DNA from 4 places in the Micromonospora sp. KC721 genome. Region 2 is predicted to be linked to each of the others. Evidence: riboswitches for the same ligand, from Rfam matches in the RefSeq annotation. Region 2 holds a riboswitch; each other region holds the start of a gene.
What was found. Region 2 has a riboswitch for cyclic di-AMP ahead of E1182_RS27855 (hypothetical protein). Riboswitches for the same ligand answer to the same signal wherever they lie in the genome.

Region 1: linked by a shared signal. The riboswitch ahead of E1182_RS25940 (hypothetical protein) and the one ahead of E1182_RS27855 (hypothetical protein) in region 2 are both predicted to bind cyclic di-AMP.
Region 3: linked by a shared signal. The riboswitch ahead of E1182_RS03060 (C40 family peptidase) and the one ahead of E1182_RS27855 (hypothetical protein) in region 2 are both predicted to bind cyclic di-AMP.
Region 4: linked by a shared signal. The riboswitch ahead of E1182_RS10825 (transglycosylase family protein) and the one ahead of E1182_RS27855 (hypothetical protein) in region 2 are both predicted to bind cyclic di-AMP.

The regions. Positions count from the first base shown of each region.
Region 1 is NZ_SMJY01000210.1:5,860-8,052, forward strand. It holds gene E1182_RS25935 (YibE/F family protein) at 1-1,031, shown strand, start outside; cyclic di-AMP (ydaO/yuaA leader) riboswitch at 1,198-1,328, shown strand; gene E1182_RS25940 (hypothetical protein) at 1,333-2,193, shown strand, end outside.
Region 2 is NZ_SMJY01000257.1:4,143-6,335, forward strand. It holds gene E1182_RS27850 (cation diffusion facilitator family transporter) at 1-498, shown strand, start outside; cyclic di-AMP (ydaO/yuaA leader) riboswitch at 628-759, shown strand; gene E1182_RS27855 (hypothetical protein) at 763-1,821, shown strand; gene E1182_RS27860 (SRPBCC family protein) at 1,893-2,193, opposite strand, start outside.
Region 3 is NZ_SMJY01000008.1:68,001-70,193, forward strand. It holds gene E1182_RS03055 (hypothetical protein) at 1-519, opposite strand, end outside; cyclic di-AMP (ydaO/yuaA leader) riboswitch at 1,041-1,226, shown strand; gene E1182_RS03060 (C40 family peptidase) at 1,233-1,808, shown strand.
Region 4 is NZ_SMJY01000044.1:19,318-21,510, reverse strand. It holds gene htpG (molecular chaperone HtpG) at 1-497, shown strand, start outside; cyclic di-AMP (ydaO/yuaA leader) riboswitch at 863-1,032, shown strand; gene E1182_RS10825 (transglycosylase family protein) at 1,031-1,705, shown strand; gene nhaA (Na+/H+ antiporter NhaA) at 1,919-2,193, shown strand, end outside.

The DNA.
Region 1 (2,193 bases), on a different contig from region 2:
TTCCGGCCGGGCCAGGGGCACCGACGGTGGCGGTGGGCGACGAGATCGTGCTGGTGAAGCTGACCGACCCGGCCGACCCGACGGTCAGCCGCTACGACATCGCCGAGCACCAGCGGGGTGAGCCGTTGGTGTGGCTGGCGGTGCTCTTCGCCGCCGCGATCATCGCGTTCGGGCGGCTGCGCGGGATGGCAGCGCTGGCAGGGCTGGCCGCGAGCTTCGCGATCCTGCTCACCTTCGTCGTGCCGGGCATCTCCGCCGGCGGTTCGCCGCTGCTGATCGCCATCGTCGGCTCGGCGTTGATCATGTTCGTGGTGCTGTACCTGACCCACGGGATCACCGCGCAGACCTCGGTGGCGGTCCTGGGCACCCTCGGCAGCCTGGTGCTGACCGGCCTCCTCGGCAGCCTGGCCATCGCCGCCACCCACCTCACCGGGTTCGGCAGCGAGGAGGCCACCACGCTGTCGATGTACCAGCGCGATGTGGACCTGCACGGACTGCTGCTGGCCGGGATCATCATCGGGTCGCTCGGTGTGCTCGACGACGTCACGGTCACCCAGGCGGCCACCGTGACCGAACTGGCCCACGCCAACCCGGGGTTGTCCCGGATGCAGTTGTACCGGTCCGCCACCCGGGTCGGCCGGGCGCACATCGCCTCCACGGTGAACACCATCGTGCTCGCGTACGCCGGTGCCTCACTGCCGCTGCTGCTCCTGTTGACGGCCGACAGCAGGCCGGTGAGCCAGATCCTGACCAGCGAGTTCCTGACCCAGGAGATCGTCCGCAGCGCGGTGGCGACGCTGGGGCTGATCGCCGCCGTACCCCTGACCACGGGTCTGGCCGCGCTCGTCACCGCTGCCGGCCGCGGCCCGGCCGACGACCCGACACCGCCCGCCGACCCGGCGCCGAGACCCCGCCCTCCGGTCGACCCGGACGCCGCGCTGGAGGCGTTGAGCGGCCCGCGACCCGGACCGTCCACCCCGGCCCCCGCAGGGTGGCCCGAACCGGAAAGGAGCACCGACACCGCATGGTGAAACTGCACAGCGTCACCGTGGACGACCCGGAACCTGACGAACGCGTCACTCCTCACGCACCGCCACCTCGAATTAACGCATTTAGTCGGGTTCAGGACGTAGCTCACCGGTATGCCTCTCGGGTAACCTCGCTGCCGGTCACCGCTGAAGGCGCGAACCGGCGCCTGCGGTGCCACCGCCCAATCGCCGTACGGCGAACCGGGGAACCAGGTACCTGGGGTGAATCCGCGACCGCGGTAGGGGCCACTTCCGTCCCGAACCCGTCAGCTAACCCGGTCGGCGGTCGACGGAAGGGAACATTGTGACGGCACCCCTACGCCGCTGGTGGACACCGGTGGCGGCCGTGCTGGCCGCGCTGGCCGTCCTCGCCGGGCCGGTCCCGGCGAACGCCGCCCCCTCGACCCCGTCGGGTCACGAGGAGGGCGAGGAGCCCAAGCTACTCACCGAGGTCATCGAGCAGCGCAACCGCGAGTACACCAAGGCGAAGGCACAGCTGGAGAAGTCGAAGAAGCGCCAACTCCAGCTCGCGTTGGAGGTCAAGCGCGCCGAGGACGAGCTGGAGGCGCTCCGACCGCAGGTCACCACGATCGCCGCGCAGTCCTACCGGACCGGCCGGATCGGTGCCGTGGCGATGTTGCTGGAAAGCGACGCACCCGACTCCTTCGTCAAGCGGGCCGCCACGCTGGACGAGCTGAACATGGTCAACGCGCAGAAGCTCGCCGAGGTCACCGCCGCCAAGGACCGCGCCGAGCAGGGCAAGCTGGCGCTCGACGCCGAGGTGCGCGAGCAGACGAAGCTGACCAACCAGATGGCCCGCAACACCAAGGAGGCCGAGAAGGCCCTCGCCCTGGTCGGCGGACGCGGCTTCACCGGTGGACTGGTCGACGCGACCTCCCCGGTGGCCCGGATCGGCCCGGGACGCACGGCCGACGGCGACTGGAAGCCGGAGTCGAAGACCGCGCCGGACCCGACCACCTCCGGCACGATCACTCCGCGTACCCTGCACGCCTACAAAGAGGTACGCCGGGCCGGCTTCAACCGGTTCGCCGGCTGCTACCGCCCGGGCGGACCCTTCGAGCATCCCAAGGGGCGGGCCTGCGACTGGTCGTTGCAGAACAAGGGCTTCGCGCCCTGGCACAACGACGACACCCGCAGGTACGGC
Region 2 (2,193 bases):
GCGTTCGCTCTGCTGCGCAAGGGTGCCCAGGAGAGCATCAACCTGCGTGGGGCGTACCTGGAGGTGCTGGGCGACCTGCTCGGCTCACTCGGCGTGATCGGTGCCGCGCTGCTGATCGCGGTGGGCGGCTGGTGGTGGGCCGATCCGGCGGTGGCGGTGGCGATCGGCCTGTTCATCCTCCCCCGCACCTGGCGGCTGGGCCGCGCGGCCGTTCGCATCCTCGTGCAGGCCGCCCCCGAACACCTCCAGGTGACCGCGGTGCATGACCGGTTGACCGCCGTCCCCGGCGTCGCCGAGGTGCACGACCTGCACGTCTGGACGCTCACCTCCGGGATGGAGGTGGCTTCGGCGCACCTGACCATGTGCCCGGGTGCCGAGGTCGGCGCGGTGCTCGCTGCCGCCCGCAGCGCGCTGCACGAGGACTTCCACATCGACCATGCCACCCTTCAGATCGAACCGGGCGCGGCACCGGGGGCGTGCGGTCGGGTCGAGTGGTAGAAGAATTGACTTGTTCATCCCTTTTCACAGGCTTACCTCCCGTACCCTCAGTCACGAACCGGGCATCCGTCCCACCGGTACCGGTAGTCTCGGTTCCGGCCTCCGCCCAGGCGGCACCCGACGGTGCCGGCGGGGCCGCCGCCTAAACGCCCGCCCGGGCGTGCCGGGGAACCAGGTACCTGGGGTGCATCCGCGCCAGCGGTAGGGATCTTCCGTCCCGAACCCGTCAGCTAACCCGGTCGGCGGCTGACGGAAGGAATGTGAATGCACGTACGACGTACCACCGGCCGACTGACGGCCGCGATCGTCGCGGCGCTCGCCGTCGGCCTCACCTCGGCCCCCACGCCGGTGACCGCCGCCCCGCCCGCCACCCGACTCGCCGCCCCGAGCGGCGACGACGAGGGCGGTACCCCAGCGCTACGCGCCCAACTCGACGCCGCCAGCAAGGGCTGGCTCGACGCCAAGGCCGCGCTGGAACGCTCCACCCGGCGCCAGCAGGAACTGAACAACCAGCTCAAGACCGTCGAATCGGAGCTGACCGCACGCAGCAGCAAGGTCGGCGAGATCGCCGGGGTGGCGTACCGGACCGGCCGGCTCGGCCCGGTGTCGGCACTGCTCAACAGCGGCTCGCCGGAGGGTTTCCTGGACCGGGCCGCCGCGCTGGCGACGGTCGCCAGCAAGGAGGACCGGGAACTGCGCAACCTCCTGAAGACCAAGGAGGAGGTCACCCGCACCCGTAGCGCGCTGGCCACCGAGATCGTCGAGCAGCGCAAGCAGATCGCGGTCATGGACAAGCGCAAGCAACAGGCCGAACGGGCACTGGAGGTGGCCGCCTCCGCGCAGTCCGCCCCTCGGGCCACCAGCAGCGCTCCACGGGGCACCTCCCGGTCCAATGCCAGGTCCGCGCCACGCAACTCCGACGGATCCTTCCCGCCCGAGTCGTGCAGCGTCAACGACCCCACCCCGGCCAACGGTTGCATCACGCCCCGGATGCTCAACGCCCTGCAACAGACCCAGGCCGCCGGCTTCACCCGGTACGTCTCCTGCTACCGCCCCGGCGGGTCCGGCGAGCACCCGAAGGGGCGAGCCTGCGACTTCGCCGCCCAGAAGGGTGGCTTCGGTGGGGACGCGACCGGCGGCGACCGGACGTACGGCGACAACCTGGCCGCGTTCCACGTCCGCAACGCCGACCGGCTCGGCGTGCTCTACGTGATCTGGTACCGGCAGATCTGGCTACCCAGCAGCGGCTGGAAGTCGTACAGCGGGGCGAACGGCGACCCGTCCAGCGACCACACCAACCACGTCCACCTGTCGGTGTACTGACCGCACCACGCGCACGGGGCCCGTCCGCCCGGACGGGCCCCGCACCCACCCCGGCCCCGGGGGTGGTTCGGTCAGCCGGTGATCGGTCCGCCGTCGGAGAGCCGGTCCAGCACGTCGCCGAGGCGGCTGGCCAGCCCCAGGTGCGCCGCCCGGGCCTGGCGGAACGCGTACCCGAACAGCGGCGCGGGGGCGGCGAGGGTGATCTCGACGTCGATTCGCAGCAGGCCGTCCTCCGTACGCAGTCGGGTGTGGTTGCGTACGGTCGTGCCGGGCTGCTGCCGGGCCTCAACGATGATCTCGTCGTCGGTGACCAGCAGGACGTCGGCCTGATAGGTGACCGGGAAGTGCAGGGGCCCCAGTTCCAGCCGGTCG
Region 3 (2,193 bases), on a different contig from region 2:
CGGACCACGGGACGGCCGGCTGTTCGTTCGAAGGCAACCTGGAGGCATACCGACCAACGGCGAACCCGTCGACTTCTCCGGCCGAGGACCATAGCCGCCGTCACCGCGGTGGACTGCCTGACCCGCCACCGGAGCCCGGCAGTCCGTCCCTGCGGCGGGAGCGTCAGCGGCCGGATCAGCAGCCGCCGCCGCTGTTCGGCCATGTCCAGCAGTCCCGGCCCGTCGACGCCCGGCCACGGCGTGCAGAGCGATCCTCCTGGCGCAGCCCTTGCCCGACACAGGTCCACGCAGGTCCCTCACGTCGCCCGGTGTCCCGTGCTCGGTGAGCGCCTCCAGCAGGAGCCGGTACGCCTCCCGGTTGCCACGCTCGTTGACCTGCCGCAGGAGCCAGATCTGTTCGGCGTGATCACCGGCGGCTCCCCGCGCGGCGGCCAGCCGGAAGAACTCCTTGTCGTCCGAGGAGTCACCGACGGCGATCGCGTCCGCCATCCGCCGCTCGTACACCCATGAGTCCTGCACGACTCCAGCATGGAGCGCAAATTTAACTGAGGTCAGTCGATGAGTCGGCACCCCGGTCACGGGCGGGGCGGTCCATGTCGCGAAGGCGCCACGGTGGGTGGAGATGAACCGGAAGCGGCTCGTCACCGATCCATCTCCTTCGCCAAGACCGAAGGCGGCCGTGCTCGCCGTTTCGGTTCGGATCCGCACGCCGTCCGGCAAGGGCGACTCGCCCTTCCCGGTAATCGCCAGTCGGCGTACGGCCGAGGCCGTCGGCGCGAAGATGACACTCTGTTCAGCATTCCTGTGTCCCCCTTCACAGCAAGATATCGCTCCTGCGTAACGCATCGGGGGCAGTACGTGACGGCAAACGCCGCACCGGCCTTCCAAACCGGACACGTCTCGCGGAGGTCACTACAACAAGTAGCGGTGACGGGGAGACGGTCGGCACGCAACGGCGGCTATAAAGGATGAGCGGCGTGCACCTGCTCGCCGCTCGTGCCGATCCGGACCACGCCGAGCCCTGCCCCGGTCCGACGCCACGAACCTGAACGACCACCCATGAGGCAATCGGGGGCAGGGACGGGGGAACCACATTCGTGGTCCTCGACCGGCACGCGCAGCACTCGGCCGGCCGCAGGGCCTTGGGGTGAAGCCGCGACAGCGGCCGGGCAATCCTTCCCGCCCGAACCCGACAGCTAACCTCGCAGGCGTGCCGGAGGGATTCCTTCACCGTGCACGAAAACATCTCGAGTCGGCGCCTGCGCAAGCTGGGCACCGGCAGCATCGCCCTGTCCGTCGGTCTCGGCCTGCTGTCCGGCGGGCTCGGCGCGCCGCAGGTCGCCTCCGCCGCTCCGGCGGTCACAGCCGTCTCTGTCACGGCGGCGTTGCCCCAGGGCGGCCCGCAGTCGGCCCGCCCGGTAGCGGCAACGACCGTCAAGGCCGCCGCCAAGCAGGCGGTCGGAACCCGCGTGGTCGCCGAAGCGGCCAAGCACAAGGGCAAGCGGTACCTCTACGGCGCGGCCGGGCCCAAGCGTTTCGACTGCTCCGGGTTCACGCTGTACGTCTACAAGAAGACGATTGGCAAGAAGCTGCCGCACAAGGCGAACCTGCAACAGCGGTACGGCAAGGCCGTCAGCAAGGCGAACGCCAAGCCGGGTGACCTGATCATCATCCGCTCCGGTTCGTACGGCACCCATGCCGGCATCTACGCCGGTGGCGGCAAGATGTGGTCGTCGCCGCGGACCGGCAAGACCGTCAGCAAGCAGAAGATCTGGAGCCGTAACTACGTCGTCAGGCGCCTGGCCTGACGGTGACGAGCACGCCATCAGCCACGGCAGGACCGATTCCGGCCCCGCCGTGGCTGATGCGTCTTGCGTCTTTGTCACGCACTCGCACGGGTGCCGCAAGCGCCGCGCCGGTCAGTCCGTTACGAGCACGGCCTGCTATCCGGCCGATCAGGGCCGTTGACCTCGAACCGTCCGCCGAGCACGGCGTAGCCGACCACCAGCGCCGCGAGCGCCTGCTCACCGCCCGGTAGGCGTTGACCTTCGCCAGCGACGGGGCAGCGGTTGCGTCCACGCTCGCACTCCGGGTGGTCATGCCATCCGCGGTCGGCGGCACGCCAGCGCGCTTGAGTTCGGGACGTTCAATGACCGCCATCAAGGTTCGTCGCCACGGCGCTGGCCGCGGCGC
Region 4 (2,193 bases), on a different contig from region 2:
GGGTGGACCGGGTCGGCCAGTTCGACGGCCGGTCGCTGCGCTCGGTCGCCAAGGGACAGGTCGACCTGGACACCGAGCAGGAGCGCAAGGAGGCCGAGACCGAAAGGGAACAGCAGGCCAAGGAGTACGCCGACCTGCTCGCGTTCCTCCGCGACACGCTCTCCGACACGGTCAAGGAGGTCCGCCTCTCCGCCCGGCTGACCACCTCGCCGGCCTGCCTCGTCGGCGACGCGCACGACCTCACCCCCACGCTGGAGAAGATGTACCGCGCGATGGGCCAGGAGGTGCCGATCGTCCGGCGGGTCCTGGAGCTGAACCCGGCGCATCCGCTGGTCACCGGGCTGCGCGCCGCCCACCAGCGGGACGCCGCCGATCCGGGGTTGGCCGAGACCGCCGAGCTGCTGTACGGGATGGCGCTGCTCGCCGAGGGCGGCGACCTGACCGACCCGGCCCGCTTCGCCCGGGTGCTCGCCGACCGGCTGACCCGTACCCTCTGAGGCCACCTGTCGCTGCGGGCCCGGGACGGATCCCGTCCCGGGCCCGCGTGGCCTGCTGTCCACCGCAGAGGCCGCCCGCCGACCAGATCGGGCGGGCTTCTCCCGCGGCCAGATCGGGCGGTGACTCATCGGGGTGGGTTGGTCGCCGACCGGCAGCGCCGAGTCGGGGAGCCGTCGGCGGTGAGAAGCGGGGCCGTCACCGTGTGCGCTTCGGATGCGATGTGACCGGGCATTGTGCACGTCGGCCCGGACCTCGCAACCGGAGGTCCGGAGCCCTCGCCTGACCGGGTGAAGAACCTCTCAACAGGTGGGCGATCCGCCGAAAGGCTTCCTAACGTCGTTGGGGTCCGCGATCGCGGACACCGTGGCCGGTTACGCCTAATCCATGCCGCCGGCCACGGACCCAGTCACCCGGGCATGGAGCGGGGGACCCACGTTCCTCGGTGCACGTCACCTCGGGGTGAAGCCGCCACGGCGGCCGGGCTCCTCGGCCCGAACCCGACAGCTCACCTCGTCGGCGTGGAGGATCACAGATGGCAACTGCATACGTCGCCCGTCATCGACGGGTCAGCTCGCGCCGCATCGCCGTCGGCACTCTCGCCGTCGGTGCGGTCACCGGGGCCGCCGCCGTTCTGGCGCCGGCCGCTCCGGCAAGCGCCGCCAGCGTCAACTGGGACGCGATCGCCCAGTGCGAGTCCAGCGGCAACTGGCACATCAACACCGGCAACGGCTACTACGGTGGCCTGCAGTTCTCCCAGAGCACCTGGGCCGGCTACGGCGGCAAGAAGTACGCCGCCCGCGCCGACCTGGCCAGTCGGAGCGAGCAGATCGCGATCGCCGAGAAGGTGCTCAAGGGCCAGGGCATCGGGGCCTGGCCGACCTGCGGCAAGAAGGGCGGCTCCACCAAGAGCTACGCCCCGAAGAAGGAGAAGTCGTCGCAGTCGGCGCAGCGCTCGCAGTCCCGTAAGAAGGCCGCGTCGACGACTGAGCGGTCCTCGCGGGACGAGCAGCGCAGCACCCGCAACCAGGCGCGTCGCGCTCCGGTGACCGGCAACGGCAACTACGTCGTGCGGCCGGGGGACTCCCTGTCCGGCATCGCCGAGGCGCACCACGTCTCCGGTGGCTGGAAGGCGCTGTACGAGCGCAACCGCGCGGTCGTCGGTGCCGACCCGGGTCTGATCTTCCCGGGGCAGAAGCTCAGCGTCTGACACACTGCCCTCGACGCCCGGCCGGAGGTCCACCGGCCGGGCGTCGACGTGTCCCGGGCACGGTTCGGTCCGCCGCCGGGTCCCGGGTGACGCGCCTGACTGGGGGTGGGCGCACCGGGCGACCTGAGACCCGGCCGGATAGGGTTGGGCCAGGTGTGCCGGGAAGTCTGGTCGGCGATGAGTACGCGCGTCCGCTGCCGACGAGGAGTTCCCGTGACCGACGCCACCCGGCGCCGTTTGTTCGCCCGCCGATCCTGGGGCGAGACCCGCCGCATCTCCGCCATTCTGCGCAAGGAGACCGTTGGTGGGGCGCTGCTGCTCGTCGGCGCGTTGCTGGCCCTGATCTGGTCGAACTCGGCCTGGGCGCAGGGGTACGACGCGCTGCGCGGCCTCCGGCTGGGACCGGCGGCGCTGCACCTGGATCTCAGCCTGGCCACCTGGGCCGCCGACGGTCTGCTGGCGATCTTCTTCTTCGTCGCCGGGCTGGA